DNA from 3 places in the Bradyrhizobium sp. USDA 326 genome. Region 3 is predicted to be linked to each of the others. Evidence: riboswitches for the same ligand, from Rfam matches in the RefSeq annotation. Region 3 holds a riboswitch; each other region holds the start of a gene.
What was found. A riboswitch is a leader RNA that binds a small molecule or an ion and turns the genes downstream of it on or off. The one in region 3 is predicted to bind cobalamin.

Region 1 (9,847 bases), 1.7 Mb from region 3:
CCATGACAGGCGAGCACGCCGGTGAACCTCGCGCCCGTGAACTACGAGCCTTGTTCGGTGCTGAAGAAGTCCCGCTTCCGTGGAACATTCAGGAAGTGCGAAACCCTTGCTTGCTCATGAGAGCTCGTCCTGGCGGGATGCTCGAAAGGCTGATGTGGACGGATTAGCTAATGCAGGTGGGGTTCGAAGCTCCAACACATCGGCGAAGATTGTCCAATCGCGGACACTCTTTTGCTTGCAAAAATCAGTCTCCGCCTGCTGAGCAGCAGCACTCAGGGAGGCGGCATCGACCTTGAATGCTGCCTGGCACGCACGATGCTCGCCGCCAGTATCGTCACAAACGGTCTTAATAAACCGAACATTAAATGAAGGCATGCCCCTCTCTTCCCGTGGTTCGCTTATCCACTATTCTGCCATTCGCACCGAGAGTATTTGATCTGCCTCAAGCAGCACCCCAAGAGGTCTGTCTGCTCCTCCGAAGATAGATCCAGATGTAACAGCGCGGCGCGCGAGCCGCTTGTTGTCGCGAAGAATAGCGACGGCCTGTCTGTCCTACCTGCGGTATCGCACGACCGTTTGAGCCGAGGGGCAGCGCCTCTCAGGAGCCTCATGCCGCCGACCGGCAAAATCAAGTCTTTGATCGAGGATTGTCTCGCAGAGACGATCGAGGGCAACATGCACTTACGCGCAGGAGATCGTGCGGCAATCAGGCAAGGAACCCCGATCTTGCACCCGACGGTCCACCAGCAGCCGGCACAGCAAAGCCGATCATAAGGCTTGTCGCAGCCGACGTTTCGACGAGCCCAGGTTCGGATTTCAGTGCCAAACCCTAAGGGTGGATCAGCCTCGGCAAGGCTACCGACAATGAAAGGCGAACAATCGTTTGACCATCCGCGTGCACGGAGCAATGAGGAAAAATGCTGCCGTAGCCCATGAAGCGTGAGTTGCGCCTCAAATCAACACGCTGGCGTGTTGCAGAGAGCGCCAGGCCCTGGCGGACGCCCGAGTTCGGACATGTCGACTGCCAACGCGAGCGTCTGCGGCACGTAGCGACCGCTCGAGCTCAACCACTCCCGGACGGACCAGCCTTTTGACCCGCATCAATGCTGCGGCGGCTGCGTCCTAATAGAAGTGATCTTCTAGTAAGGTCAGACGCATGGCGGAAAGAACGACTTGAGCCTATGATGCCTTCATGTCCGGCTACCAGCGATCACTTTTTAGGACTCCTTCCGGGCGCAGCCGAGCCGCGGGTCAATGACCTGCACATGATAAGTTGCGCCGCTTGCGATGGCGTCTACTTTATCGACCTGCGGACAAGCCCGATTATGGGCTCGGAGCGAAGCTACGTCCATCCTAATGGTGTCAACCGAATTCTTCGCGCTCTCGCTGGAGCGCGTGCTACGCGCGCGAGAGCGCGGCTGAGGTCGCCTGCACACCCACGCGATGACGCTGCAGAACACGGAGATGTCTCACCAACAAGAGACGTGACATGACAGAAAGCCGGACCATTTACCCCGCTCCGGGCCGGATTGCCGGAGCTGCAGACCAGTTTAGTTCGTGCAGAACAGTTACAAATACCAACAGCCGAGGTATTGAGCTGACCCAGATCGATTTGACGGAAGCTCAGGCCTTGTTTCCCGGCAGAAATCCAAATATTTCGGTTCGCGAGCGGATCGTGTTCCGTACCAACGATGCCACGGCCGATTGCCCTCTGCCGCGGCTCACGCCATAGAGACCGCGCGCCGTCCGGTCGAGTCGGGCAGAGCCTGTTCGCGCGGAAGCCAAGCGATGTTCGTAATGTTCACAAGGTTGTCTGCATTTGTCAGCTCGCAGCGATGAACTTCGTCCAGGATCCAGTGGCGATTCGATCTGGGAGCGGCTCGAAATCACGCCGCCCTTCGATCAGGATCTGGAGATTGCCGTGATCGAGGGCAATTCAATTCACCGGGTGATCTTTCCTTGTCGCCGGGTGTTCGGCGGATGGATCAACGCGAATACCGGAGAGCACGTCGCCGTGCAGCCGACGCATTGGCGTATCTGGCCCGGATAGCGGCGGCGATCCTGCAAAATAGATTGGCGTGAGTTGAGGCAGGAACTGGCTTCGGCGTCCTCTCGTCGGACACTATGTAGAGTTCATCGCATGAGAGCGCCTGACGGGAAACATGTCCGAGCGGGACCGATTATGGTGGGGGCGTGCGGTGACCGTCCGGCATCACTCCTCGCATTGCTGTCGCAACCGTTCCTAATGTACTCGCGAGCGACACACCTCTGTGTAGATTCTGAATCTCAAACCAACGATCGCTTACCACGTCATAATGAGCTACGATAAACGTGTCGATATGAGTCCATATTTTCGGCGAATGTTCTCACCTTGATGAACCGTCGGCTATTCTCTCTCGGCCAAGTAGCGCGACGCGTCTGCGTCGTTCCTCCGGGTGCACCTCGTTCGGACCACCAAGCCGGGCTAGGCATTTTTGTTGGCCCAAGGCTTGCTCGAGATTGTGGAGAACGCAAATGAGCACAAGCGAATTCGCTTGGTCGAGAACAGACCCGAGCGCGGGATCAATGGTTTTGCGGATCGGATGCTGCACGCAGTTCGCGGGCGGTAACGACCATGTTGGTTAGGGCAGGCCGAACCTCCTCCCAATTGCGAGTTTTTAGGCCGCAGTCCGGATTGACCCAGAGCTGCGATTCCTGCAAACGCGTCCGAGCCAGCACCATCAGCTCCTTCATTTCGCCCACCTCCGGAACGCGTGGAGAGTGGATGTCGTACACGCCCGGTCCGATTTGATTTGGATATTCGTACTTGCTGAATGCGTCCAGTAGCTCCATTTTCGACCGCGACGTTTCGATCGAAATGACATCCGCATCCATTGCAGCGATTGCACCGATGATGTCGTTAAACTCCGAGTAGCACATGTGTGTATGGATTTGCGTTTGATCGGCAACGCCCGATGAGCAAATGCGGAAGCAATCTCCCGCCCAATCGAGATATGCCTTCCACGCCGATCGGCGCAATGGCAATCCTTCCCGGAGTGCAGCTTCGTCGATCTGGATCATGGCTGCACCGGCATTCTCGAGATCGCGGACTTCGTCGCGGATCGCGAGCGCAAGCTGGCGGCAGACCTCGCTTCTAGGAATGTCATCGCGAACAAACGACCAGTTCAGGATCGTGACCGGTCCGGTCAAGATCGCCTTCATTGGCTTGCTAGTTAGTGATTGCGCGTAGCGCCACCAGTCCACAGTGATCGGCTTCGACCGCACTACATCGCCAAACAGGATCGGAGGCCTGACGCAGCGCGAACCATAAGACTGTACCCATCCATTCCTGGTAAATAGGAAGCCGGCGAGTTGCTCGCCAAAGTACTGCACCATGTCATTGCGCTCAAATTCGCCGTGCACGAGGACGTCAAGACCGATGTCCTCCTGCCAACGTACGGCGCGGGCTATCTCTTCCTTGATAAACTCGTCGTATTGTTCGTCGCTCATCGCACCTCGCGCATGCGCCGCACGAGCATTTCGGACTTCTGTGGTCTGCGGAAACGATCCGATTGTCGTGGTGGGAAACGTTGGTAGTCCAAAGCGTTCCCTTTGGATCTCGGAACGACGGACAAATGGGCTGGCGCGCCGGCGCATTGTCTGGTCGATCGCCCTCATCCTCACAGCGACATTGGTATCATGGATCTTGGGCGAAGTCCGCCGGGCAGTCGCAGCGCATTCCGAATCGGCGAGAGCGAGCTCGACATTCTGGTCGCCAGCGAGTGCTCGCGCCAGGATCGCAAGCTCACGCATCTTCTGAACCGAGAAAGCAAGCCAGCTCTTGACGTCGGACGTGAGCCCGGTCTCGAGTTCAACGTCCACTGGCACATGAAGCAGCGAGCAGGATGGGGCGAGCTGTACACGGTGCTTGCCGAGCTTCGCAATCGCGGGCTCCATCCGCTGACGGAGCGACGACAAGTTCGACCGCCATACATTCCGGCCGTCGATGACCCCGAGCGACATGACGAGGTCACTTCGGCCGACAGCGATGACCTGATCCAACAACTCTGGCGCTCGGACCAGATCGAGGTGCAGACCGGAAACCGGGAGGCTCAATGCGGTATCCAGATTGTGGCCTAGCTCGCCGAAATAGCTGGCAACCATGATTTTGATAGCCGGTCCCTCCTTTGCGAACCGGTTATAGGCATGTAGCAATGATTTTCGCGCCGCCTCATCCAGATCAAGGGCCAGGCAGGGCTCGTCAAATTGAACCCAACTTGCCCCTCGTTCGGCCAATTCATGCAGAACCTCGATATAGACCGGTATTAGATCATCGAGTAGGGAGAGGGGCTGGAACGCGCTATCGGCACTCTTGCCGAGCTTTAGGAATGTGATCGGCCCGATCAGGACAGGGCGGGTCTGAAAGCCAAGAGCCTTTGCTTCCTCATACTCTTCAATGGGTTTGCGAGAGCAAAGTCTGAACGCTTGTCCCTTGTAAAACTCGGGAACCATGTAATGGTAGTTGGTGTCAAACCACTTAGTCATTTCCTGCGCGGGTGCGCCAGACCTCCGCGGCCCCAGACCGCAACTCGCATCCTGGTCGTCGCATTGTGATCCGCGAGCCATGGCGAAGTACGTCTTGAGGGAAACGTATTCTCGTTTCGAGGCGTAGATCTCCGGGATAGCACCAACCATGACACTTGTATCGAGCACCTGATCATACAGCGAGAAGTCATTCGACGGAATGATCGTAACGCCGAGAGACTTCTGACGGGCCCAGTTCGCTGCGCGCAGACCGGATGCGTCCTCGAGCAATTGCTGTTCGCTGATCTTTCCCGCCCAGTAGCTTTCAAGAGCGAATTTGAGCTCACGCCTTGGACCGATGCGTGGCGTACCGAGCGTAGCAACCGGAAGAGAGAGAAGAGACATAGTGTAAACCCCTGTTGGGGACAGAGGCCATGGCGGACGCAGGCAGAGGAAGTCGCGCGCGCGACGGCTGCTTGGCGCACCACCGAGACACCCCGCCCGTGGACCAATCTATCGTCGGGGCAGGTCTCCTGGCTCGCTGGTCGTCGCTGCTGTCCGGCCTTCCCGAAGCCGTGCGGGCTTCAGTGACATCGTTGGACAGTAGCTCGCAGCTCACAGTTGCGGGGGCAGCGCCGGCATTTGGACCGGCTTCCCTCTTAGCTCCGGATCAAGCGGGATTCGGAGAACCTCGACGAGTTCGATTATCGGCAGGAGGACTCTTCCGTCAACCTCTCAGATTTTGTGGCACGCTAATCTGAGACATCTAGTAGGCGAATGACCGTGCATCTCTATGATTCTCTAAACAGAGCTGTCGCAATCAGAGATGTCCTTGTCTCAGATGTGGGAGTGAGACTCGGAGCTGCCTTGAGGCGACGCCGCCCGCCCCATCAATGAAAGGGACAAAACCAGCCCGCGCGGCGGCGATTACCGCCGTTTCGAGCAGAATGCATTCGATGCGGCTTCCGACTTCCAGCGGTTCGCCCAGCACATCCGCTGGCCAGCTATTTTCTCGACTAGAGGATCCCCATTGAACACGTCAAGGCAGGCGGCGCAATCTAGCCACATACGCGGCGAGCAGGTTGATTTTCGTGCCAGCCAGACTTCAAAGTTCGTCGATTAAGTCGGCTTCGTATCGCCAGCCATCATGTAGGCCGAACGCCGACGGGCAACTATAGCGAACCACACGGTTCAATGACGGCAAACGCACTCCCGATTCTCATCAGGCACTTGGCATCGAGCTACGGCCGATACACTGAATGGAAACATCGAACCGTGCGCAGGTCGGAAAGTGGACAAGAGGGACATAAAACCCATGCAAATCTCTGCCTGCTGCCTGGCACGAAGAATGCAAGCCCCTCGACATGCCCAGTCTCTTCTGCTTGGGGATGTCCAGCTCAGCCAATTGACGCTGTCGCTGGCTAGGGAAGTTAGGGGCGCGTGACATAGAGGGGAGCGCCTGCCCGCGTGGGACAGCCGCGGGTGCCCCGTCGCGTCTCCGTAAACTTCTTGCGCTCGCTCATAGCAGGTTCAAGGTTACCGCTTTGAAAGATGTATGGATGAAACGCGATAGGCGGAGGATTATGAAGAGAATGTCGGGAAGACCCGCGCTATGGCTTCGCCTGGGCGGACTTTTAATCTGCCTAGGCTGGCCGGCTGCCATGAGCAACACTATTCGCGCCAGCGACAACCCCCTTGTCGAAAGACTTAAGTCAACTTGGCGAGCGCAAGATGGTGAGACGATAGAACAAATCATCTCGAATGTCTCGAAGGTGGCACAGTTCGTCCCTCAGATGTGGGGGGTCGCTGAACTCGGCGAAAGCGACCATGTTTTCGTTTCGTGGACCAGGCACCGAGACAACAAATCAGACGAACAGTACGCGATCACCTGGAAAGTCGCGCTCGACGGTACGACTGAGCTTGCGTCAACCTATGCGAAGCCGATGGAATTGGGCTGGCGTGCCCTAGCGCTCTCGTTGATCGCCAAAGAAGTCGCAGATGGTGAAAGGGACGCAAACCTTAGCTTTCTGCATGATCCAAGTAACTTCAACTTTGTGACTACGCCGCAAGGCCGGCTCGGCGATCTTCTGCGGCAGGGCCGATGCACTATCATTGAACCTGTTGGGGTAGACTACTTACCCAAGCAGAATGACAAGCCGAACGAGAAAGGCGATCTATGGCGCATTCTGCTCTTGGTGAATTGCGATATCCAAGGACCACGTTATTTTACACACAACGGGGTCATCACTTTTGAGAAGAGCGAAGGCCAAGATTGGGAGCCACAATCCTCTTTTGCCAAGCGCATCGCGAAATTTCCTCCGGGCTCCTGGTTCCAACGAACCGAGCCAAAGGAAGAGCAAGACTCAGGAGAGCGAAGGCCTTAGCAGACGGTCGCGCAGAGCAACACCGCACCGCAGCTGCCGCACGGTCGAACGCCTCGTACTAACTGCAAGAGACACGCGCTCTGCAGTTGCGTTGTTTAACGGCTCCGCAACAGTCCGCCTGCCTTTCTCGCAGCAGTTCGGCCCGTCGTACGGAAGGTCGAGCAGCACGATTGCGTTTTTCCGCCAGGTGTCGAGCTCAGTGGCGCGTACTAGTTTGCGAGATGTGGTTTGCCCGCCTGCACTCCACCCTGTTAGAGTACACCAACTGCGGGGGAACCAGCTCTCATGCATTCTTCACTAGAGCCCTTGGAGATGCCTCCGGCCAAGCCGATTCGGGGTGCGCGCCGCGCATCGTGTAATTGCGCGGCATACGCAGGAGCGTGAGCTTAGCGACTTTGAGCCGGCACTAGGGACCGATGCTGAGACGAAACAGGAAGTTACAGGGTAGCAACCCCGGGCATACCCGCTGAGCGCCTGCCAATTTCCGAGTGCGCAGGGCGGGAAGCTCCGGAGCAGTACGCAAGAACGTCGATTACCGCACTGACTCAGCCGTAGATTTCCTCGCACTCATTCGTCTGCACGTCATAGACCCGGATTTTAAGCATGGGAAACCGCCTTTTTAATTCTGCTCCACCTGCGGTGGCACCGTCTTTGGTTGCGAATTCGGCTCTGAGTTGGCCATCTACTTCAAGCGCGTAAGATGAGACCGGTACTTCCCGAACGACTGCGACCATGTCATTCCCATTATGTAGTGATGTGCTTTAGAATGATGTAGCTTGAGTCGGCTAAACCGCACCAGAGCTATTCACCCGAAGTACGCGATGGGCAAACACGTATTGTGGACTTAAACCTCACACGAATTGCATGGCACTCGCGATTGTCCGAACACGTGGGCAGCTTGCCCACGCCTGGTGCATCCACGGCAAAGCCCGCGGCTCAATATCGCAGCCTTTTCAATTCCTGGAGAAAACGGGCACTGATGCCAGCGCTCCTGGGTAAGTCACTTGAGATCGCGGGGAACCGTCACTACCGAAGAGCGGCGGCCCGTAGCGCCTGAGCCATAAACAGTTCAATTCTTGTACACACGTCTGGGCAGTAGCACTAACGACTATGGTGCCGCGCGGAGGAGCCAAATGCCATAATGCGATTGGTATCAACGATCATCTCGTCTGGCGTAACAAGGAACGGATTTGCGCGGTTTGCTCGAACAAGAAACCTTCATTTACGCGGCGAGCGTTGAGGCTGAACTCCATCACGTCTTTGTCTAAACCGGTCAGAGCGAGCCAGAGCAGATCCTTTTTGAGCATCTTTTTCGTGACAAGACTTTGGGGCGCATTTCCTCGCCCTCGTCGGAACTGTCCGGTTTGCCGATGGAAGTCGTCACCAACAATGGCAAGGTTGCTCCTCAACGCCTGACTCCGCCGCAAGCACCGACGCCTCATAGCCGCTCAATTTTTGCAAGGAGGGAGCACAGCGTTCCAAGGCTCGGGCTTGTCCAGCATCCCGAGTTCGGCGCCACGCGATGAGAATCTCCTCCTTACGTCCAGAGGGTACAGCACGCTCGCGGTGAGAGAGCCGCCGATGCTCGAAGGATACCGCCGCACGCACACGGGAAGAAATCTCTTGATCCTTACGCAGCGTCAGGTCGTAGGTTCGAACTCACGCGAAGCTCTCATAAGGCACACATCGAAGCCGGCGGAATGGACATCTGCGGTCGAGCAATCGAATGTATCGGCACCGTATCGTGCGCGTGAACATGGACCAGGAGCGAAAGGTTATTGTCGGGATGAAGCACCGCGGAATTATGTTCGCATTGATCGCTCTCATCACATCTCCGGTTTCCGCCGCGACACTCAGCGGTGCTCCGCGCATCCTCGACGGAAATACGATCCAGATCGAGAAAACCACCGTTCGGCTCTCAGGCATCGAAGCTCCTGAGACCGATCAGATTTGCCTCGACGCACAGGGCCAAAAATGGGCCTGCGGCGTAGCTGTTCGCGACGAGCTCATCAAGCATTCGAATGGACGAACGTGGGATTGTCATACCGGAAGAGTCGATGAGTATCGGCGAGCCCTCGGCAGCTGCTTCATCGAAGGCGAGGATATAAACGCCTGGATGGTACGCTCGGGCTTGGCACTATCGGCTTTTGCATCTCACCATACATACGTTGTTTATGAGTTGGTGGCCAGCACAGCCCATGCGGGGCTGTGGTCCGGCGCGTTCATCGCGCCCTGGGACTGGCGTCGCCGCAATAGGAGCACGATTATCGTGGGCGCGACGTCGGTTCCGGTCGACGCTCAGGAAGTCCTGCTTGGATCCGTCTTGCTATTGGAACCGCCGTCCCCCGAGTGCCCGATAAAAGGCACAGTCGAGCGCAGAGGCGAGCGCATTTATTACCTGCCAGGGCAACCCGGTTACGAACAAATCGACATGACGAAGAAGCGCGGCCAACGCTGGCTTTGCAGCGAAGCGGAAGCCGAAGCCACCGGGTGGCGTAAGGCCGTGCCATGAGGCGACACATGCAAGCAGCCCATTCTCAAGACATATACCATTTAGCCAAGCACGTGCGTTCGCGGCGGTCACTGTTGCTGTTTGCTGCTTCGACAGTTTTCCTGCGGTTCGGCAATAAGATTGTCGACGCGAAGGAAGCAAAAGGCCCGCCCAAGCCAAACAACGTACTCTCGCCAGATGCTGCCCTGAATCGGCTGCTGAACGGGAACGATCGTTATGTCCAGGGCGCACCACGAATCGACGATTTCAGGCGCGAGCGGCTGGTCTTGGTTGAGGGACAAAATCCATATGCGGCGGTTCTGAGCTGCGCCGACTCCCGTGTGGTCCCCGAACTTGTCTTCGACAGCGGACTAGGTGATCTGTTTGTCTGCCGCGTCGCCGGCAACTTCGCTAACGATGATACGCTCGCCAGTATGGAATACGCGGTTGCCATACTCAACACGCCGCT
Region 2 (9,847 bases), 1.4 Mb from region 3:
ACAATTGAGCGTCTCGTCCCCTGGGAATAGCCTCATGACCCATCGGGAGTGTCGCAGCGAGCGCACGAGAACCGGTCCGAAGCTTGCGACGGAGGCGTCTTACCGGCAGGCGAAGACCAAGGACGATGTCGCTGCAATTTGCGGCAAGCGACCACCCGCGTGAAGTCGAGGGAAACGAACTGGCAAAGCGCGAGCAAGGGAGGAAGATGACAATGTGCGCGACATCGGTGCTTCCTGAGCGTGGCCGATCCGAGTCCGAATGTTGCTCTTCAGTCAAGGGCTGTGCGGTGTGTGGCGGCAAGTTTGGCCTGATCCGCTACTACTCCTGGCGCACCGCGCTCTGCTCCAAGAAGTGTGTCGATCGCTTCCGAACGCGCCGCGAGCGCGATCACCGGTGGTTGTTCCGGGTTAAGGCCGCGTGAGGTCGAATTAGAGAGCTGAACATCGTCCAAGGAGCTGATCCGGGAGCGTACGTTGAACCGTTCATGCAAGCTGTTGTGCTCGATGGTTCTCCTCGCCTCCACTGCGACGGTCCGGGCACAGGAGGTGGGACATGATGCCGTACATCGCCGGCACCCACCCCAGGACCAGGCGCTGCACGAGAAATTCTATTCGACCTGGCACATGCCGGACAATCCGAGCGTCAGCTGCTGCAACAGTGCTGACTGCTATCCGACCGACATCAAATACATCGACGACCAGATCTATGCCCGGCGCCGGGAGGACGGCAGATACATCCTGATTCCACCGCAAAAGGTGGAGCGAAACAGGGATAATCCGGACGGCCGAAACCACCTTTGCGCTCCGCCGCCCGCACTGTCACCGCTGGATAGCGTTTACTGCTTCGCTTTGGGAGGTGCCACATGAGATTCGCGTTCGTGCTGGTGAACGGCCGGACCCCGTTCCGGCAGGCCTGGTGTATGCAGTGCTGCGAGCCGCTCAGCGACAGCTATCTCCGCGAGATCGCGACCCGTCTGCCTTACTGCAATCATCAGTGCTACGCGCTGTTCTGCGAGGCGCTTGCGAAAGATCGCATGAGGGCGGCTTCATGAAATTCATGGTGGTCAATCACGAGCCCCCGTTGTGCGCGTCCACGTGCAGCACCTGCTCGCGGTCGATCCGGTCCGGCTATGTCCGGCATGTGCGGACGCAGCGGCGCTACTGCGACTACGATTGCTACCGGCGCGGCGAACTCGTGACGCTGCTGACGCATTGGTCGGTGCCTGGGCACAACGGGCCGGCCTCCGGGAACGTCGAGGTCGCCGCTCGCAACGCGATCGAGATGTTCACGGTCCTGGGCGCCGTCTTGTGCTGGAGCTGCACGATGCACGCCTTCGCCTTCGCAAGAATCTTGACCGGCGCATATTCGGACGGTCGCGATCCGACCACGATGGAAGGAGGTGACACCTAGCTACGCGACGGCACTCGCGTGGAAGCCGCAGCGACGCAACCTGGCAGGCGCCGTGTCCAGCCCCGGCGACGTCGCCTAGGGAGCGGGCGCTGCGGCCGCCACGGGTGCCGTTGCGCCGGCCTCCTGCGTGACGATGCGCCGATCGCTCTTGCCGGCGATCGTGCCGCCTTCCTCGAACCTCGTGCGGTAGACCAGCACGTTCTCCATCACGCGCTGGACGTAGTTGCGGGTCTCCGACAGCGGGATGCGCTCGACCCAGTCGACCGGATCGACATTGGGATCCCTGGGATCGCCGCGCGTCTGCACCCATTCGCGCACCCGGCCGCGCCCGGCATTGTAGCCGGCGAAGGTCATGATCTGGTTGCCGCGATATTCCGAAAAGAGCGCACTGAGCTCGGCCGCGCCCATCTGCGTGTTGTAGACGGGATCGGAAACCATCTTGCCCCAGTCATAGGTCAGGCCGAACCGCTTGGCGGTATCGCGCCCCGCTTCCGGCGTCACCTGCATCAGCCCGACCGCATTGGCATGGGACTTGTCGCGCTGGTCGAACGAGCTTTCGGTGCGCGCCACCGAATAGATCACGCTGGTCTCGATCGCGGGCGCGACCTGCTTGTGCTCGGGGATGCCGATGGTGGGGAAGGCGTAATGGTCAAGCGCGAGCCCGCGCGCCAGCGCCGTCTTGCCGACCTCCAGCATCACGCGCGCATCGTTGCGCCGGCGGGCAAGCTCGCCGAGGGCTTCGAGTGCTGCGACGTCGCTGCTCTCCTTGGCGAAATCCTCGGCGTAATAGAACACCATATCGCGCTCGCCGATCCCGTAGAGCATATCGGCGGCGCGCACGCGCTCGTCCATGGGGGGCGTGTCGGCCGAGGCCAGCACAGGCGAGGGCGGACGCAGCTCGATCTGGTCGAGGCCGAGCTTTGCGCGGGCGAGCTGGCCGTAATAGGCGGTTTGATAGCGTGCCGCCGCCCGATAGCTCATGCGCGCATCGGCCGTGGCGCCCATGGCTTCGGCGGCGCGGCCGCGCCAGTAATGGGCGCGCGACAGCGCGATCGGATTGGACGAGCCCGCGTCGATGGCGGCAAAGTGCATCATCGCCGTCGTGGGATCATCGAGAAAGCGCAGCGCGATCCAGCCGCACATGAAGTGATAGTCGACGCGGTATACTTCCTTTTCTGGTATGGCCGCCGTGCGCACCACATCGTAGGCGGTCCTGGACTTGCCCTGATCGAGCAGCTTGCGCGCGAGCATGCGGCGCTCGCGCCACCAGGCATCGGTGTCCTGGGCGGACATCATGTCGGGTGCAGCGGCCAGGATCACCTCGGCCGCGTCGTCGATGCGGTCGTTCTGAAGATGCCACTGGGCGCGGCACAGCACATAGCCGAGATCGCGGCGCGCGCCGGCCGGCACGTCCTCGAGATAGTCCTTGGCCTTGCTCTCCTTGCCGGTGACCGCGGCACAGGCCTTGACGATCGCGAGATCATCCTCGCCGAGCCGTTTGGCGGCGCGCCTCGCGCTTGCGTAATCCTTGGCGCCGAGCCGCTTGTCCATGCGCGCGCGGTGGTCGTCAGCGGACAGAAGATCGCAAAACGCTTCGTAGGAATCCTCCTCGCTGCGCTCGGACAATTCGTCGACGCGCCAGGCTTCGCGTACGAACCGGGCGGCCCTGTCGGTATCGCCTTCGGCGCGCAATACGCGGGCGAGCGCAAACTTGCCCTTGGCGCTGGTCGGCCGGTCCATCGTGAACTTGTGCACGGTGGCGGCGTCGGCCTTCTCCTGCCACAACCGCGCCTCGGCACGGCGGCGGAGCAGGGCGCTGCTCGGCCACTCCGGATTGGCGGCGAGGAAGGCGGCATAGCGCTTGAAATTGGCCGTGCTCTCGGAATGGCGCAGCATGAACCAGTCGGCGAGTTTCTGTCCGGCGGGATCGGCGATGCGGTCGCGCGCCGCGCTCGCGTCATCCGTCTTGCCCTTGCGCGCGAGATCGATGGCGTCCTTCAGCGCGGCGAGGTCGCCGGTCAGCGGCGGCGCGGCCGGCTTGGCCGCGGGCTCGTCGACCGTCTTCTTCGACTTGCGCTTGGCCTCGGCGTGCTTGCCATGTCGCGCTTTCCCGGCGGAGGCGTGGCGGTGCTTGCCGGCTTTCGCCTCATGCGTCTTCTTCGGCGCGGCCGTTTTCTGGCTGCTTTTCGCGACCAGTTCCGTGGGAAGGAGGGCGATTGCGGCCACGGCAACGAAACACGCGAGCGAGCGTAGGCACTGGTTCATTCGATGGTCCCCCTGCGAAACCACTACAAACCAAGGTCCGCGACGACATGCGGCTTGAGAATCGAAATATCGAACGATGCCGGGGCATCGTTCCGCATTTCTAACGCTGTCGCAACAATGCGGCAAAAAACGGATGCGTTGCGGGAACTGCCGCAAAGGAGAAAAGGCCAGGGCCTGTTAACCCGTCGTTAAGGTCGGGCTCGCCCGGCGGTTGCATGGTACGGGACGCCAGGAGGACCAAGATTGCGCGTGTTCCCGCAGCCAGTCCGGTGTATGGAGTTCCCTCATTCCGTTCTTTTGGCCTTTGCCTTCCGCACCCATGCCGATTTTCAACCAGTCGATCCGGCGCAAGATCGTCGGCATCGCCCTCGGACTGATCGTCCTGATGCTGGTCACCTCGATCCTGTCGATGGTGATGTCCAGCCAGGTCGGCGTCCTGCTCGATGAACTGACCAACCGTTACATCCCGGCCTATAGCCATCTGGCGCGCGCCAGCAGTCGCTCGCTGGAGCGGGGGCTGGCGCTGCGGCGGATGGTCATGACCCGGATGGAGGCGCCGTCGGATGAGGAGGCCTATACGGCGCGCCTTCGCGACTTCGAGCAATCGGACCGCAAGATCGAGGAGGAGGCTGAGGCTGCGCGCAAGCTGATCAACGCGATCATCGAGGACCCCAGAACGTTTTCCGACAATGCGGCGCTGGCGCGAATCGATCTCCGCATCGACACCGCCGTTACCGAGCTGCGGCGTGACCTGAGCGAGGACCATGCGAAGCTCCTCAAGCAGGTCGACGCCAAGCAGATGGCCGAGGTGCGCGGCACGCTGGAACACATCGACGTGGCGCGTGAACAGTTCAACCGGAAGATCGATACGATCCGCGGCGATATGCTGGCGCAGGTCTACTTCTCGACGTCGCAGGTGATCAGCCGCCAGCATCAGACGATCATCGTTTCGGGACTCGTGACATTGCTCGCGGCGATCGTCGGATTTGCCTTCGCGCTGCTGGTGTCAGGCGGCATCACGCGTCCGGTGCGGCTGCTGCTGGCCGGCACGCGCGAGGTCGAGGCGGGCCGGTTCGACAAGCCCATCGCAGTCTCGACGCAGGACGAGATCGGCGAGCTCGCCGCGGCCTTCAACCGCATGATCGAGCAGTTGCGGCAGAACGAGCGCATCCGGGAGACCTTTGGCCGCTACATCGACCCCAAGGTGGTGCAGGGACTGATCGAGCGGCCGGAGGTCGCAATCGACGGCGAGCGCCGGGTCATGACCATCATGTTCTGCGACATGAGCGGCTTCACCTCGATGAGCGAGGGCATGACCCCGCGCGGCCTCGTCAAGGTGATGAATCACTATTTCACCATGATGTCCGGCCCCATCAGGAGCAATCGCGGCGTCATCGACAAGTATATCGGTGACGCCATCATGTCCTATTGGGGACCGCCTTTCGTCGAAGAGGACGAGCAGGCCCTGCTCGCCGGGCTTGCCGCCGTCGAAATGGCCGACCAGGTGCCCGCACTGCAGAAGCAGCTGCCCGATCTGCTCGGTATTCGCGCTATGCCCGCGCCGTGCGATCTGCGGATCGGCATCGCCACCGGCGAGGTCCTGACCGGCAGCATCGGCTCCGAGCTGATGATGAGCTTTACCGTGATGGGCGACGCCGTGAACCTCGCCTCGCGCCTGGAGGCCGTCAACAAGGTCTACGGCACCCGCATCCTGGTCTCGCAGGCGACTGCGGACGCGATTGGATCTCGCCTCGAATTGCGCGAGATCGACCGGCTTGCGGTCGCGGGCCAAAGCGCGCCGCAGACGATCTTCGAAGTGATGGCGAGACCGGGCGCACTCTCCGATGCGCAAGTCAGTTTGCGCACGCACTATGTCGAAGGTCTCGCCGCCTATCGCGCCGGGCGTTTCGACGACGCCCATGCCGCCTTCAACGCGGCGCTCGAGGCGGTCCCCGGCGACGGTCCCTCGCGCGCGATGCTCGGCCGCATCGCGCAGTTCGCGGCCAATCCGCCGGATGCCAATTGGGATGGTGCCTGGCGGCTCGAGCAGAAATAGGCTGCCGCGGAATAATTGATGCTACCCCATAACGATGTTCGCCGTGACGTATTTCCCGGATTTAGGTTAGCTGTCCTTGTGGCGTTTGACGGGGACACGCCGATGACAGAACTTCAGGACAGGTTGGAACGGTTCGAGACGCTCAGCGCCGAATGCGAGCTGATCGCCAAGCTCGCCACCGACGGCACCAAGCGCGAGTTCTATCTGAGGCTCGGGGAACAGTATCGCCAGCTGGCGGTGGATATTCGGCAGGCGATCGCGACCACGGCTGCGGCCTGAGGCCGGCTGAAATCCGTTCTTAACATTTAGCACGCATTCTCGCAGCACGCGCATCGCTGATTGGCGGTGGCTCGTGGTGGGAAGGTCGGGGTTCGTTGCAATGCAGCGCACCTCGCGAGTGTCGTCGTGCTGTGCCTGACAGGGCAAGTCCCATGCGCCTCGTTGCGGTGATCATATTCGCGCTCATGACGGCGGCCTGCGACCAGGAGCGGGATATCACCGGCTCGACGACGTCGAGCTGTCCGATGCGAAACTACAGCTACAATCCACGCGACATGAGCCAGTGCGTCAACGCCTGCAGATCGTGCGATCGCGGCACAACGGTCACGTGCACGACCTCCTGCACCCTCAAGGGGGCTCGCTGAGCGGATTGCCTTCTGCGTCGCAGGGATCGTAACCGCGCCATCCCAAGCCTCCATCGTTCCCGCCGTCTCGACTTGAGCTCGAGGGCGACACCGTCGCCGAGGTCGGCGGCCTTGCCAAGGTATCGCTATGCCAATCTCAATTGGATGAAGGCCGGCGTCGTCGTCGAGGTCGAGATCGACAAGGTCGGCTGCTTGCGCAATGCCATTGCCGACGAAACCCCCGAGGTCTTGTAGGAACATGAGCAGCTCGCAGGCTTTCAGCGGAGTTTGCGCTGACGGTGCCGAGGCACCGGAACGATTCACATAGGATAGTCATTGGAAGCAGTGGGAAGGACGCGGAGTCCGATGGAATGGGTATGCTCGATCCCGGCCGGTTCCTGGTGTCGTGCTCGCATTGCGATGCCTGGCCGATGGCCGCCAACGTGAAACGTTCAAACTGGTCGGCATCCCCGCATGAGGTCCGTTTCGTCTGCACGCGCTGCCGGCGCGAAGAGACCGCGATCGTCTCGGCCTCCGGCGAGCTGACCCCGATCAAGCGCCTCGACGTTCCGCCGCGCGATGTCGCTGTCGCCTGGGCTCAGGCCCAGCGCCCGCGGGGACGAACATAGGCGCGGGGCATTGCCCGATCCGTCTGGGAGCCGGCCGATCGCGCTTGCGGCCGAGATGCCAGCAGTCGATTGACTCCCGGCCTGGGCGCCCCCTAGATTGGCCGGTGACGGTTCTCCTTACGGAGATCAAAAGGGAACGTGGTGCGAGATGCCCCGGCGCGGGGATCTTCTCAATGCCATGGCTGCCCCCGCAACTGTAAGCGGTGAATCTCTCGTCCTGTGCCACTGGGAATCTCGGTCCTGGGAAGGCGACGTAGAGGTAACGACCCGCGAGCCAGGAGACCTGCCGTCAGCCGTGGTCACACGCGAAGATGTCGGTCGGGGAGTACAGACATCAGCTTCACCGGAGCAATCGATCGCTCCGCCGTAAAGCCTCGTTCGCTGTGACGTGCCACTGACGTCATGCCGAGGTTATGATTTTGTCCCGTTTTGTCACTGCCTGCCGGCGCTGCTGCGCCGGCATCGTTGCGGCCGCTTTCTTCTATTCGCTCGATCCCTCCATCGCCCACGCACAGCAGGCCGGTGCCGAGCAGCTGCCGCCACTCGAAGTGACCCAGCCTGACGATCAGAGCCGTACGCGGGCCAGGGCGGCCGGCGACGGCGATGCGGGGAGGCGCCGGGCGAGGCCAAATGGTGCGCCGAGCGGGACCGGCTCGTCCGGCTCGGGCAGTGGAGCCGCCGCCGGCAATGACGGCATCGTCGGCGCGGCCACGACCGTCATCACGGCTGCGGACATCGCCCATGCGCCGTCGCAAATCCTGGCCGAGATCATCGCGACGCAAGTTCCGGGCGCCCAGATCACGACGTTCTACGGCGGCCAGATCGGTGCCAAGACCAGTGTCGATCTGCGCGGCTTCGGTGCCCTCGCCACGGCCAATACGCTGGTGCTGGTCAACGGACGGCGGCTGAACGACATCGACATGGCGCAGGTGGACCTCTCCACGATCCCGCTCAATGCCATCGAGCGTATCGAGGTCACGCGCGGCAATTCCGGTGCGGTGCTGTATGGTGACAATGCGGTTGGCGGCGTCATCAACATCGTCACCAAGAACGGCGTCGACGGCCCGCCCGCGACAGCGCGCATCGAGGCCGGTTTCGGCTCGTTCAACACTGGGCTCGGCAACGTCTCGACCGCGCTCAATTCCGGTCCGTGGTCGACCTCGTTCCACGGCAATGCCGTCAGGACCGACGGCTACCGCGACAACAATCGCTATTCCCAGGAGAACGGCGTCGGCAATCTGAACTACACGATGCCTGGCCTGACCGCCTTCCTGACCGTCGCCGGTGACAATCAGGAGCTGCGACTGCCGGGCGGCCGCACCGTGGATCCGTCGATCGGTCTCGACGAGCTCGCGAGCAACCGGCGAGGGGCCAGCACGCCTTTCAACTACGCCAATCAGCAGGGTTTTAGCGCGACCGCGGGCTTCACGAAAACCCTGGTCAACGGCGTCGATCTCATCGTCGACGGCGGCCTGCGCGACAAGAAGCAGCAGAGTGCGTTCTTCTCGAGCCCGACGCCGGTTCCGGCTTTCTTCACGTCGACCTATGTCGACGCCGATCTGACGACGTGGTCGATCACGCCGCGGCTCAGCGTGAAGAGCCTGCTCTTCGGAATGCCGTCGCAGTTGCTGACTGGCGTCGACTATTACGATGCGAGCTTTCAGCAGAACCGCGGCGCCGGCCAGGGTCTCGCCCCCTGGCACAACTACGTCCTCAGGCAGCAGACGGTTGCCGGCTATGTCCAGCACACCCTGGCCGTGACGGCCGCGACCGACATCTCCTACGGCGCCCGGGTGCAGAACATCGGCCTTTCGGCACGTGACGATTTTGATGCGGCGGCTCCGTTCAACGCCGACATCGGCGCGCTCCCGCTCGGGAGCGACGAGACGCAATATGCGCTGCACCTCGGTGCCGAGCATCGCCTCAGTGAAACCGTCGCGCTGTTCGGCCGGGCTGCGCGCGCCTTCCGCACGCCTGATGTCGACGAGCGGGTGTCGTCAGGCCCTTCATTCGACCCGTTCTTCAATCCGCTCCCGCAAACGTTCCGGCTCAAGACCCAGACCTCGCAGGACATCGAAGGCGGGCTGCGCATCAGAGGAGGCGGACTGCAGATGCAGAGCAGTCTCTACCTGATGGACCTCGCCAACGAGATCCATTTCAATCCGATCCTGTTCTACAACACCAACTTGGATCCGACCCGCCGTTACGGCTCGGAGACCAGTGTCTCCTATCGCATCAACGACGCCTTGCTGGTGCGTTCCGGCATGGCCTATACACGGGCCGTCTTCCGCGAAGGCGCCTGGGCGGGCAACGACGTGCCGCTGGTGTCGCGCTACACCGCGAGTGCGGGCCTCACCTGGAACATCTGGCAGAACTATCTGGTGCTGGACGCCACCGCGCGGTTCTGGAGCGAGCGCCGCATGGACAACGACCAAGCCGGAACCCAGAAGCCGATTCCCGCCAACGGCACCATCGACCTCAAGCTCAGCGGCCAATTTGAGCGCTACTTTTGGTCGCTCGGCGTCAACAATGTGCTGAACGCGCTCTACTACGACTACGCCATCGCAAGCACCTTCACGGACGGTCGCTTCAGCGCCTATCCGCTACCCGGTCGCACCTTTCTGCTCAGGGCCGGCGCCGCGTTTTGATTTCGATGGGGCTGTCACAGGCGCCCAAATGGACTAAAACTCGAAGAGAAGGAGATCACTTATGGCTCTCAATATCCTGTCGTCCGACGGCGACGGTTTCCGCCTCCATCCGGTGGCGCCGCGTCTCGCGCCGATGTTCGGCTTCGCGCTGCTGACGGTATCGTGCGCGCTCGCGAGTTTTGCGTTTGCCTGCGCGACGCCCTTCGCGGCTTTCG
Region 3 (9,847 bases):
AGCGATCCCTCCATCCTGATCGGAGGGAACTGATGCCGCACACCTACGAGACCGACGGCGCGGCGATCTACCGGCAATCCTTTGCGACCATTCGGGCCGAGGCGGAGCTTGCGCGCTTCACGCCCGATGAAGAGCCGGTGGTGGTGCGCATGATCCACGCCGTCGGCATGGTCGGCCTCGAGGCGCATATCCGCTTCACGCCAGGCATGGCAACCCTCGCGCGCGCGGCCCTGCAGAAGGGCGCGCCGATCCTGTGCGACGCGCGCATGGTCTCGGAAGGCATCACGCGCGCAAGACTTCCCGCGGCCAATGCCGTCATCTGCACGTTAGGAGACGAGTCCGTTCCCGCGCTCGCGCAATCCATGCGCAACACCCGCTCGGCCGCGGCGCTGGAGCTGTGGCGGCCGCATCTCGATGGCGCCATCGTCGCGATCGGCAACGCGCCGACCGCGCTGTTTCATCTGCTCAATATGCTGGAAGACCCGGACTGCCCGCGTCCGGCGGCGATCATCGGCTGTCCCGTCGGCTTCGTTGGTGCCGCCGAGTCCAAGGCCGCGCTGATGGCCGATCCGCCGGTACCGGCGCTGACGGTCGAGGGCCGCCTCGGCGGCTCCGCGATCACGGTTGCTGCCGTGAACGCGCTGGCGAGCCGGAGCGAATAGCCATGGGACGCATCATCTGCTGTGGTCTCGGCCCCGGCGATCCCGATCTGATGAGCGTGCGCGCCGACCGGATGGTGCGTGCCGCGCAGCACGTCGCCTATTTCCGCAAGAAGGGCAGGCCGGGTCAGGCGCGCTGCATCGTCGAGGGCATGCTGGCGGCCGACGTCACCGAATATCCGATGGAATATCCTGTCACGACGGAGATCGCGTTCGACAGCGCGGAATACGTCCAGCTGCTTGCGGGCTTCTACGATGAATGGGCGGAGCGTCTGGCGCGGCTTGCGCGCGCCGTCGACGTCGTCGTGCTCTGCGAGGGCGATCCGTATTTCTACGGATCGTTCATGCATCTGCACATGCGCCTGCAAGGCCGCGTCGAGATCGAGGTGATCGCCGGCATTCCCGGCATGGTCGGCTGCTGGAACGGCGTCGGGCAGCCCATCGCGCTCGGCGACGACGTGACGACGGTGCTGATGGGGACGCTCCCCGAGGCCGAGCTCGAGCGCCGCATGCGCGATTCCGATGCGCTGGTCGTCATGAAGACCGGCCGCAATCTGGCAAAGGTGCGCCGCGCGCTTCGCTCCGCCGGCCGGTTAGACGATGCCTGGCTGGTCGAGCGCGGCACGATGCCGGGGGAGCGCGTGGTGCGGCTCGCCGAGATCGATGCCGCCGATTGCCCCTATTTTGCGATCGTGCTGGTGCACGGCAAGGGCCGGCATCTGGACGCTGCCGAATGACGGGCACGCTGACCATCGCGGGCCTCGGGCCCGGGAGCGACGCGCTGGTGACGCCGGAAGTCTCCGCCGCGCTCGCAGCCGCGACCGACATTCTGGGCTATGCGCCCTATGTCGCACGCGTACCGCCGCGACCGGGGCTGACCCTGCATCCCTCCGACAATCGCGAAGAGCTGCAACGCGCGAGCGAAGCCTTGCGGCTTGCTGCGGAAGGCGGGGAGGTCGTTGTCGTCTCCTCCGGGGATCCCGGCGTGTTCGCGATGGCCTCGGCCGTGTTCGAGGCGCTCGAACAGGCGCCGCAATGGCAGGCGCTGCCGATCCGCGTGCTGCCCGGCGTCACCGCGATGCTGGCGGCGGCCGCGCGTGCCGGCGCGCCCCTCGGTCATGATTTCTGCGCGATCAATCTCTCCGACAATCTCAAGCCGTGGGCAGTGATCGAGAAACGCCTCCGCCTCGCGGCCGAAGCCGATTTTGCCATCGCGATGTACAATCCGCGCTCGGCGAGCCGGCCGGAAGGATTTGGCCGCGCACTTGCGGTGCTTCGAGAGGCTGGTTGCGGCGAGCGTCTGGTGATCTTCGCGCGCGCGATCAGCGCGGCTGACGAGAAGATCGAGACCGTGACGCTGAACGAAGCGACGCCCGAAATGGCCGACATGCGCACGCTGGTGATCGTCGGCAATTCGCAGACGCGCCGCGTCGGCCGCTGGGTCTATGCGCCGAGGCGGATAGAATGACCGAGCCACTGCATGATCTCGGCCACGCTCTCGACCCGCAGCCGCTCGGGCAGTCTTGGTCGCGAGATCATGATAACGGACAAGCCAAGCATGCGAGCCGCCTCGATCTTGGCGCGCGCGCCGTCGCCGCCGGAGTTGCGGGCGACGATCCACGCGATGTCGCGCGAGCGCAGCATGTCCAGCTCGCCGTCGAGGGTGAAGGGTCCACGCGACACGATCACGTCGGCCGCGAAGGGCAGGGGCGCCTCGGGGGGATCGACGAAGCGCAGCGTGTAGGCATGCTGCGGCCGGCTCGCGAACGGCGCGATGTGCTGGCGGCCGATGGCGAGGAACACGTTTGTCGGCGCGTCAGGCAGCGCGGCGACGGCCGCGTTGACGTCGACCACCTCGATCCAGCTGTCACCGGGCGCTTTTGTCCACGGCGAGCGTTCGAGCGCGATCATCGGCGTGCCGGTTTCCGCGCACGCCACGACCGCGTTGCGGCTCATCTCGGCCGCGAAGGGATGCGTCGCGTCGATCACATGGGTGATACTGTCACGGCGAATGTAATCGGCCAGCCCGCTCACGCCGCCAAAGCCGCCGATGCGGGTCGGCAGCGGCTGGTCGGCCGGCGCGCGGGTGCGGCCGCCATAGGAATAGACGGCGTCGATGCCGGCGCGCGCGACCTCCGCTGCGAGCAGGCTCGCATCGGCCGTTCCGCCCAGAATGAGGGCGCGCGTCATGTCTGATCCCTGGCTGACCATCATCGGTATCGGCGAAGATGGCCTTGCCGGGTTGTCCGAGGCAAGCCGAAAGGCGCTTGCCAGGGCCGAAACCGTCTTCGGCGGCGAGCGCCACCTTGCGCTTGCGGAGGTTGGCGGCCGCGGCCGCCCGTGGCCGGTGCCGTTCGACGCCAAGATCGTGCTGAGCTGCCGTGGCCGGCCGACGGCGGTGCTCGCCTCCGGCGATCCGTTCTGGCATGGCGCCGGCGCGGGCCTCGCCGAGAAGCTCGGTAGCGACGAGTGGATCGCGTATCCCACGCCGTCGGCATTCTCGCTTGGGGCAGCGCGGCTGGGCTGGCGCCTCGAATCCACCGTCTGCCTCGGGCTTCACGCCGCACCGTTCGAGCGTCTCGGTCCGCATCTGGCGCGAGGGGCGCGCATCATCTGCCTCGTGCGCGATGGGAAAGCGGCTGGCGATCTCGCAAGGTGGTTGAGCGAGCGCGGGTGGGGCGCCTCGGCCTTCTGGATGCTCGCCGCCCTCGGTGGCCCGCGCGAAAGCATCAGAGAATATCGCGCCGATAGTCTTGCCGGTGATCTCGCCGGAAACCTGGTCACGGTCGCCGTCGAGGCAAAGGGTGGACAGGGGATGCCCCGCAGTTCGGGATTATCGGACGATCTCTTCGTCCATGACGGCCAGATCACCAAGCGGCCGGTGCGTGCGCTCGCCCTCTCGGCGCTGGCGCCGCGGCCCGGCGAACGGCTGTGGGACGTCGGCGCCGGTTCGGGGTCGATCTCGGTGGAGTGGGTGCGGTGCGGCGGGACGGCCACGGCCATCGAGCTGCGCGAAGATCGCGCCGCGAACATTCGCAGCAATGCAGCCGCGTTCGGACTGGAGCATCGGATCAACGTCATCGCAGGCAAGGCGCCCGAAGCGCTTGCTGCGCTGGATCCGCCGGATGCCGTCTTCATCGGCGGCGGCCTTGATGGCATGATGTTCGATGCCATCTGGGCGCGTCTCTCGCCTGGGGTGCGGTTCGTTGCGCATTCAGTCACGCTGGAGACGGAAGCGCTGCTCGGCGAACTGCACCAGCGCCATGGTGGCGAGCTGATGCGGGTCGAATTGGCGCATGCCGCCCCGCTCGGCCGCTACCGATCCTGGGAAGTGACGCGGCCGGTGGTGCAATGGAGTGCGGTCCGATGAAGGTCGCCGGTCTGGGATTCAAGAGGGATGTGACGCTGGCCTCGTTGCGCGAGGCGCTCGCGACAGCCGGCGGCCCAGAAGGTCTTGCAGCATTTGCGACCGTCAGCGACAAGGCCGACGCGGAGGCGCTGAAGCAGCTCGCGCGCGAATGCGGTGTGCCGATCAGGGCCGTTCCCGTCAAAGCGCTGGCCGGCATTGACACGCCGACGCAGTCAAAACTCGTCGCGGAAAAATTCGGCACCGGATCGGTCGCCGAGGCTGCGGCGCTCGCGGCAGCGGGCCCTCGCGCGCGATTGATTGCAACGCGCGTGATCTCGCAGGATCGCACTGCGACTGCGGCGATCGCGGAAGGGGACGGCGCATGACGGTGCATTTTATCGGCGCCGGGCCCGGCGCGCCCGATTTGCTGACGTTGCGCGGCCGCGATCTGATCGCAGCCTCTCCGGTCTGCTTGTATGCCGGCTCGCTGGTGCCCGAAGGCGTGCTGGCGCATTGCCCGCCCGGTGCGCGGATCGTCAACACCGCGCCGCTGTCGCTCGACGAGATCATCGCGGAGATCGCCGCCGCGCATGCGGACGGCAAGGATGTCGCGCGGCTGCATTCCGGCGATCTCTCGATCTGGTCGGCGATGGGCGAGCAGCTCCGCCGCCTGCGTGCGCTCGGGATTCCCTATTCGGTGACGCCGGGCGTGCCGGCCTTCTCGGCTGCTGCCGCTGCGCTGGAAATGGAGCTCACGCTGCCCGGCCTTGCCCAGACGGTGGTGCTGACCCGCACGCCGGGCCGCGCCAGCGCGATGCCCGAGGGCGAGAAGCTCGCCGCATTCGCAGCGACCGGCGCGGTGCTCGCGATCCATCTGTCGATCCATCTGCTCGACAAGGTTGTGGCTGAACTCACGCCGCATTACGGCGCGGACTGTCCGGTCGCGATCGTCTGGCGTGCGAGCTGGCCGGACCAGCGCATCGTCCACGCGACGCTCGGCACTCTTGATGCCGCCGTGAGCAGCGAGATGGAGCGTACCGCCCTGATCCTGGTCGGCAGGACACTTGGCGCTGCGAATTTCGACGAGAGTCGCCTCTACGCCGCCGATTACGACCGCCGCTATCGGCCGCTCGGCGCCGAGCCGCGTTTTCCGGAGGCATCGTGATGGCCGCAGCGCTCGTCATCTCCGCGCCGGCCTCCGGTGTCGGCAAGACCACGCTGACGCTGGCGCTCGCCCGCGCCTGGCGCAATCGCGGATTGAACGTGCAGTGCTTCAAGAGCGGGCCCGACTACATCGATCCCGCGTTCCACGCCGCCGCCACCGGACGCGCCTCCGTCAACATCGATAGCTGGGCGATGGACCGCGCAAGTATCGCGCACCTCGTCAGCCGTGGTGCGGACGCCGATGTCGTGCTTGCCGAGGGCTCGATGGGCCTGTTCGACGGTGTCGCCGCGCGCGGCGTCTGCGGCACCGGCGCCACCGCCGACATCGCGGAGATGCTGGGCTGGCCGGTGGTTCTGGTGATCGATCCATCGGGACAAGCGCAGACGGCGGCTGCGATTGCCGCGGGCCTTCGCGACTACCGCCCCGGCGTGCGACTTGCCGGCGTCGTGCTCAACCGCGTCGCCAGCCCGCGCCACGAAGACCTGGTGCGGCGTGCGCTCAACGAGGCCGGCATCGCCGTGTTCGGCGCGCTGCCGCGTCATGCCGAGATCAGCCTGCCGAAGCGGCATCTTGGTCTCGTGCAGGCCGAGGAGCGGGATGAAATCGGCAAGCTGATCGACGAGGCCGCGCGCTTCGTCGCCGAGCATGTCGATCTCGATGCTTTGCTGGGATCGGCGGCTCGCTGGTCGCCGCTACCAGCCGCGAACGGTCTCAACGTGGCGCCACCCGGGCAACGCATCGCGCTCGCCCGCGATGCGGCCTTCTCCTTCGTCTATCCGCATATGGTGGAGGCCTGGCGCGCGGCGGGCGCCGAGATCTCGACATTCTCGCCGCTTGCCGATGAAGTGCCTGACGCGAGCGCCGACGTCTGCTGGCTTCCTGGCGGCTATCCCGAGTTGCACGCCGGCAGGATCGCGGCCAATGCGCGCTTTCGAGACGGCCTGCGCGCCTTCGCCGAGTCACGGCCGGTCCACGGCGAGTGCGGAGGCTATATGGTGCTGGGAGCTGCTTTGACTGATGCCGACGGCGCCAGCCATGAGATGACGGGGCTGCTTGGGCTGGAGACGAGCTTTGCAAAGCGCCGCATGCATCTGGGCTATCGTCTCGTCGAGCTCGCTGCACCGATGCCGGGACATCGTGTTGGCGCACGCCTGCGCGGTCACGAGTTCCACTATTCGACGATCGTCGCGCAACCGGATGCGCCGCTCGCGGTCGTGCACGATGCGACGGGCGCCGTCATGGCCGAGACCGGCTCGCGGCGCGGCCACGCCACCGGCACGTTCTTTCATCTGATCGCGGAGGACCGGTGAGAGGATTCGTGTCGTTCATTTCCGCCGGACCCGGCGATCCCGAATTGCTCACGGTGAGGGGCGCCGCACGGCTGCGCGAGGCCGACGTCGTGCTCTATGACGACCTCGCCTCCGGCGCGATCCTGGATCTGGCGCGGCCCGGCGCCAATCTCGTCGCGGTGGGAAAACGGGCAGGGCGGCCCTCGACCAAGCAGCACCACGTCAATCGTCTCCTGGTCGACTATGCCGCGACAGGCGCGCGCGTAGTGCGGCTCAAGTCCGGCGACGCCGGCATATTCGGCCGGCTCGAGGAGGAGCTGGAGACGCTGCGCGAAGCCGGCATCGGCTACGAAATCATACCCGGCGTCACATCCGCCTGCGTCGCCGCCGCCCAGGCCGGCATTCCCCTGACCCGTCGGCATACCTCCCGCCGCGTGCAGTTCATTACCGGGGCTGATGTCAGCGGCGAGCTGCCGTCCAACCTGAACTGGGCGGCGCTGGCGGATCCCGAGGCCACGACCGTGGTCTATATGGGCCGGCGCACCTTTCCGGCGCTTGCCGCAAAATTGATCGCACACGGCCTCGCCCCAAACACGCCCGCACTGTTTGCCGAATCCCTCGGCCGTCCCGACGAGCGGCTGGTCCGCACCACCATCGCCGAGCTCGCCGCGCAGCTAGGCCGGGGCGGCGCCGCGTCCACGGCCGCCGTGATCCTGTTCGGCGCGCTGGCAGGGGATTATCCGTCATGACGGTGGCGGTCGCCCTTCGCCTCTTGACGCCCGGCTCGCGAAAGGCGCACACAGGAGAGGCATGGTGCTCGACGCGGCGCAAAGCGCCGGGGCATAATCGGGAATGGGGGTGGGCGGACCAAGTTGCGGCGCCCCAAACCCCAGCCGCCCCCGCGACTGTAAGCGGTGAGGGGCTCCGAATCGCCACTGGGCCGCAAGGTTCGGGAAGGGCCGGAGAACCCCAGTGAACCGCGAGCCAGGAGACCGGCCCTGCACGTTTTGAGGCCAAGGCCGTCGGGTGTGACGGCAGGAAGGAATTGAGCCATGCATATCGAACCCGGAATCGTGACGGGCGCCAAGCTCGTGTTGAGTTACGCAACTGGCATCGCCGCAGGCGGCGTTGCGCTGAAGCTGGCGGTCGAAACCGTCCGCGCGCAGGGCGTCGGCTCGTTCGCCACGCGCACGCTCGCCACCACGGGCCTCGTCTTCACCTTCTTCCAGGTCCTGCCCCACTTCCCGGTCGGCGTCTCCGAAGTGCACTTCATCCTCGGCTCGACCTTGTTCCTGCTGTTTGGTGCGGCGCCAGCCGCCTTCGGCCTCGCATTTGGCCTGCTGCTCCAGGGTCTGTTGTTCGAGCCCGCTGACCTGCCGCAATACGGCATGAACGTCACCACGCTCCTGGTGCCGCTGTTCGCGATCCAGGCCATCGCCACGCGCATCATTTCGCGTAACACCGCCTATGTCGATCTGAAGTACGGTCAGGCGCTGGCGCTTTCGACGACTTATCAAGCGGGTGTTGTCGCCTGGGTGGCGTTCTGGGCGCTCTACGGCTCCGGCTTTGCCATGAGCAACCTCGCCAACATCGCGACCTTCGCGGCCTCCTACGCGCTGGTCATCGTGATCGAGCCGCTCGCCGACCTCGCGGTGCTGGCGCTGGCGAAGTCGCTGCGCGGCGTCACCGCGCCCGGCCTCGTCACGCCGCGCCTGCACAACGGCGCCTGAGAGACAAGCGAGAGGGCGGCCTTGATGGCCGCCCTTCGCGCTCGCGATGCTCACGCTCTCCCTGATAGGCATCGGTTGCGGCGATCCCGAGCAGCTTACGCGCGCCGCGATCGCTGCCATCAACGCGGCCGATCTCGTCCTGATCCCGCGCAAGGGGGCTGCCAAGTCCGATCTCGCCGATCTCCGGCGAGCGATCTGCGCGGACGTGCTCACCAGCGACATAGCCATCGCCGAATTCGATCTTCCCGTGCGCGACAGCGGTGAAGCTGATTACCGCAAGGGCGTAGACGATTGGCACGATGTGGTTGCCGCGACCTGGTCGCAGACGATCGCGAGGCATCTCGAAGGTGAGGGCAAGGTCGCGCTCCTGATCTGGGGCGATCCGTCGCTCTACGATTCCTCGCTGCGCATTGCGCGGCGATTGAATCCGTTGCCGAAAATCGAGGTCGTGCCCGGCATCACCTCGATCCAGGCGCTGTGTGCGGCGCATGCGCTGCCGCTCAACGACATCGGCGAGCCGTTCCTGGTTACGACAGGGCGGCGCTTGCGCGACGGCGGCTGGCCGCAAGGTGTCGATACCGTGGTGGTGATGCTCGACGGCGGCACAGCGTTCCAGTCGCTCGATCCAGAGCGTTTGCATATCTGGTGGGGCGCCTATCTCGGCATGCCCGATCAGATCATCATGTCCGGCGCGCTGGCCGAGGTCGGTCCGCACATCGTGATCGCGCGACAGGAAGCACGCGAGCGGCACGGCTGGATCATGGACAGCTATATTCTCAAGCGCAGGGCGTAAGCGAGGCAGCATGCTTCCCGAATGGGTTTACCAGAACTGCCCCGAGGTCTCCGCGGTTCATCGCGAGGCGGCCATCGCGCGGCAGGCGCAACTGACAAAGCCGACCGGCGCGCTCGGCCGGCTCGAGCAGCTCGCGGTCGAGCTTGCGGGCTTGCAGGCGACCGAGCAGCCCCGCGCTTCGCGGGTGCCGATCATCATCTTCGCCGGTGATCACGGCATCGTCGCGCAGGGCGTGTCAGCCTATCCGCAAGCCGTGACGATCGCGATGATGGCGAATTTTACGTCCGGTGGCGCGGCGATCTCGGTGCTGGCGCGTGAACTGGGTTCCAGCCTGGAGGTGATTGACGCCGGCACGCTGGCCCAGGAGCAGATGGCGGGAATCGTCACCGACAAGCCGCGCAGCGGCACACGCGATTTCAGCGTCGAGGCTGCGCTCACGCCGACCGAGCTGGCCTTTGCCTTCGAGGCCGGCCAGCGCGCTGTCGCGCGCGCAGCAGCTAGTCAGCCCGATCTCCTGATCTTCGGCGAGATGGGCATCGGCAACACCACCACCTCAGCGGCGATCGCGGCGAGTCTGACTGGTGTGAGCGCCGGGGAGATCGCGGGCAGCGGCACCGGCGTCGATATGGCCGGCCGCGCGCACAAGGCACGGGTGATCGATGCGGCGATCGCACGCCACGGCGTCTCCGGAGCGTCGGTCGAGAAGATCCTGTGCGCGGTCGGCGGCCTCGAGATCGCGGCGATCTCAGGCGCGATCATTGCGGCCGCGCAGGCCCGCATTCCGGTGTTGATCGACGGCTTCATCGTGTCCGTCGCGGCCCTGGCCGCGGCGCGTCTCAATCCGTCCTGCCAGCCGTTCCAG

Region 1: another riboswitch for cobalamin. It lies ahead of metE (5-methyltetrahydropteroyltriglutamate--homocysteine S-methyltransferase); the one in region 3 lies ahead of ABIG06_RS25700 (energy-coupling factor ABC transporter permease).
Region 2: another riboswitch for cobalamin. It lies ahead of ABIG06_RS32385 (TonB-dependent receptor); the one in region 3 lies ahead of ABIG06_RS25700 (energy-coupling factor ABC transporter permease).

The regions. Positions count from the first base shown of each region.
Region 1 is NZ_JBMGQA010000001.1:3,801,774-3,811,620, reverse strand. It holds partial or broken gene ABIG06_RS17885 (IS3 family transposase) at 1-77, opposite strand, end outside; gene ABIG06_RS17880 (hypothetical protein) at 115-375, opposite strand; gene ABIG06_RS17875 (hypothetical protein) at 1,490-1,732, shown strand; gene ABIG06_RS17870 (hypothetical protein) at 1,820-2,050, shown strand; gene metE (5-methyltetrahydropteroyltriglutamate--homocysteine S-methyltransferase) at 2,563-4,908, opposite strand; cobalamin riboswitch at 5,010-5,212, opposite strand; gene ABIG06_RS17860 (nodulate formation efficiency C protein) at 6,165-6,887, shown strand; gene ABIG06_RS17855 (hypothetical protein) at 8,048-8,296, opposite strand; gene ABIG06_RS17850 (thermonuclease family protein) at 8,614-9,399, shown strand; gene ABIG06_RS17845 (carbonic anhydrase) at 9,408-9,847, shown strand, end outside.
Region 2 is NZ_JBMGQA010000001.1:6,866,364-6,876,210, reverse strand. It holds gene ABIG06_RS32425 (hypothetical protein) at 126-422, shown strand; gene ABIG06_RS32420 (hypothetical protein) at 864-1,052, shown strand; gene ABIG06_RS32415 (hypothetical protein) at 1,049-1,411, shown strand; gene ABIG06_RS32410 (transglycosylase SLT domain-containing protein) at 1,487-3,676, opposite strand; gene ABIG06_RS32405 (adenylate/guanylate cyclase domain-containing protein) at 3,996-5,732, shown strand; gene ABIG06_RS32400 (hypothetical protein) at 5,835-6,011, shown strand; gene ABIG06_RS32395 (hypothetical protein) at 6,488-6,610, shown strand; gene ABIG06_RS32390 (hypothetical protein) at 6,727-6,984, shown strand; cobalamin riboswitch at 7,076-7,289, shown strand; gene ABIG06_RS32385 (TonB-dependent receptor) at 7,404-9,632, shown strand; gene ABIG06_RS32380 (hypothetical protein) at 9,694-9,847, shown strand, end outside.
Region 3 is NZ_JBMGQA010000001.1:5,470,067-5,479,913, forward strand. It holds gene ABIG06_RS25650 (hypothetical protein) at 1-33, shown strand, start outside; gene ABIG06_RS25655 (precorrin-8X methylmutase) at 33-662, shown strand; gene ABIG06_RS25660 (precorrin-2 C(20)-methyltransferase) at 665-1,396, shown strand; gene cobJ (precorrin-3B C(17)-methyltransferase) at 1,393-2,127, shown strand; gene ABIG06_RS25670 (cobalt-precorrin-6A reductase) at 2,103-2,849, opposite strand; gene cbiE (precorrin-6y C5,15-methyltransferase (decarboxylating) subunit CbiE) at 2,848-4,029, shown strand; gene ABIG06_RS25680 (cobalamin biosynthesis protein) at 4,026-4,394, shown strand; gene cobM (precorrin-4 C(11)-methyltransferase) at 4,391-5,173, shown strand; gene ABIG06_RS25690 (cobyrinate a,c-diamide synthase) at 5,173-6,483, shown strand; gene cobA (uroporphyrinogen-III C-methyltransferase) at 6,480-7,211, shown strand; cobalamin riboswitch at 7,257-7,477, shown strand; gene ABIG06_RS25700 (energy-coupling factor ABC transporter permease) at 7,515-8,192, shown strand; gene cobF (precorrin-6A synthase (deacetylating)) at 8,239-8,985, shown strand; gene cobT (nicotinate-nucleotide--dimethylbenzimidazole phosphoribosyltransferase) at 8,996-9,847, shown strand, end outside.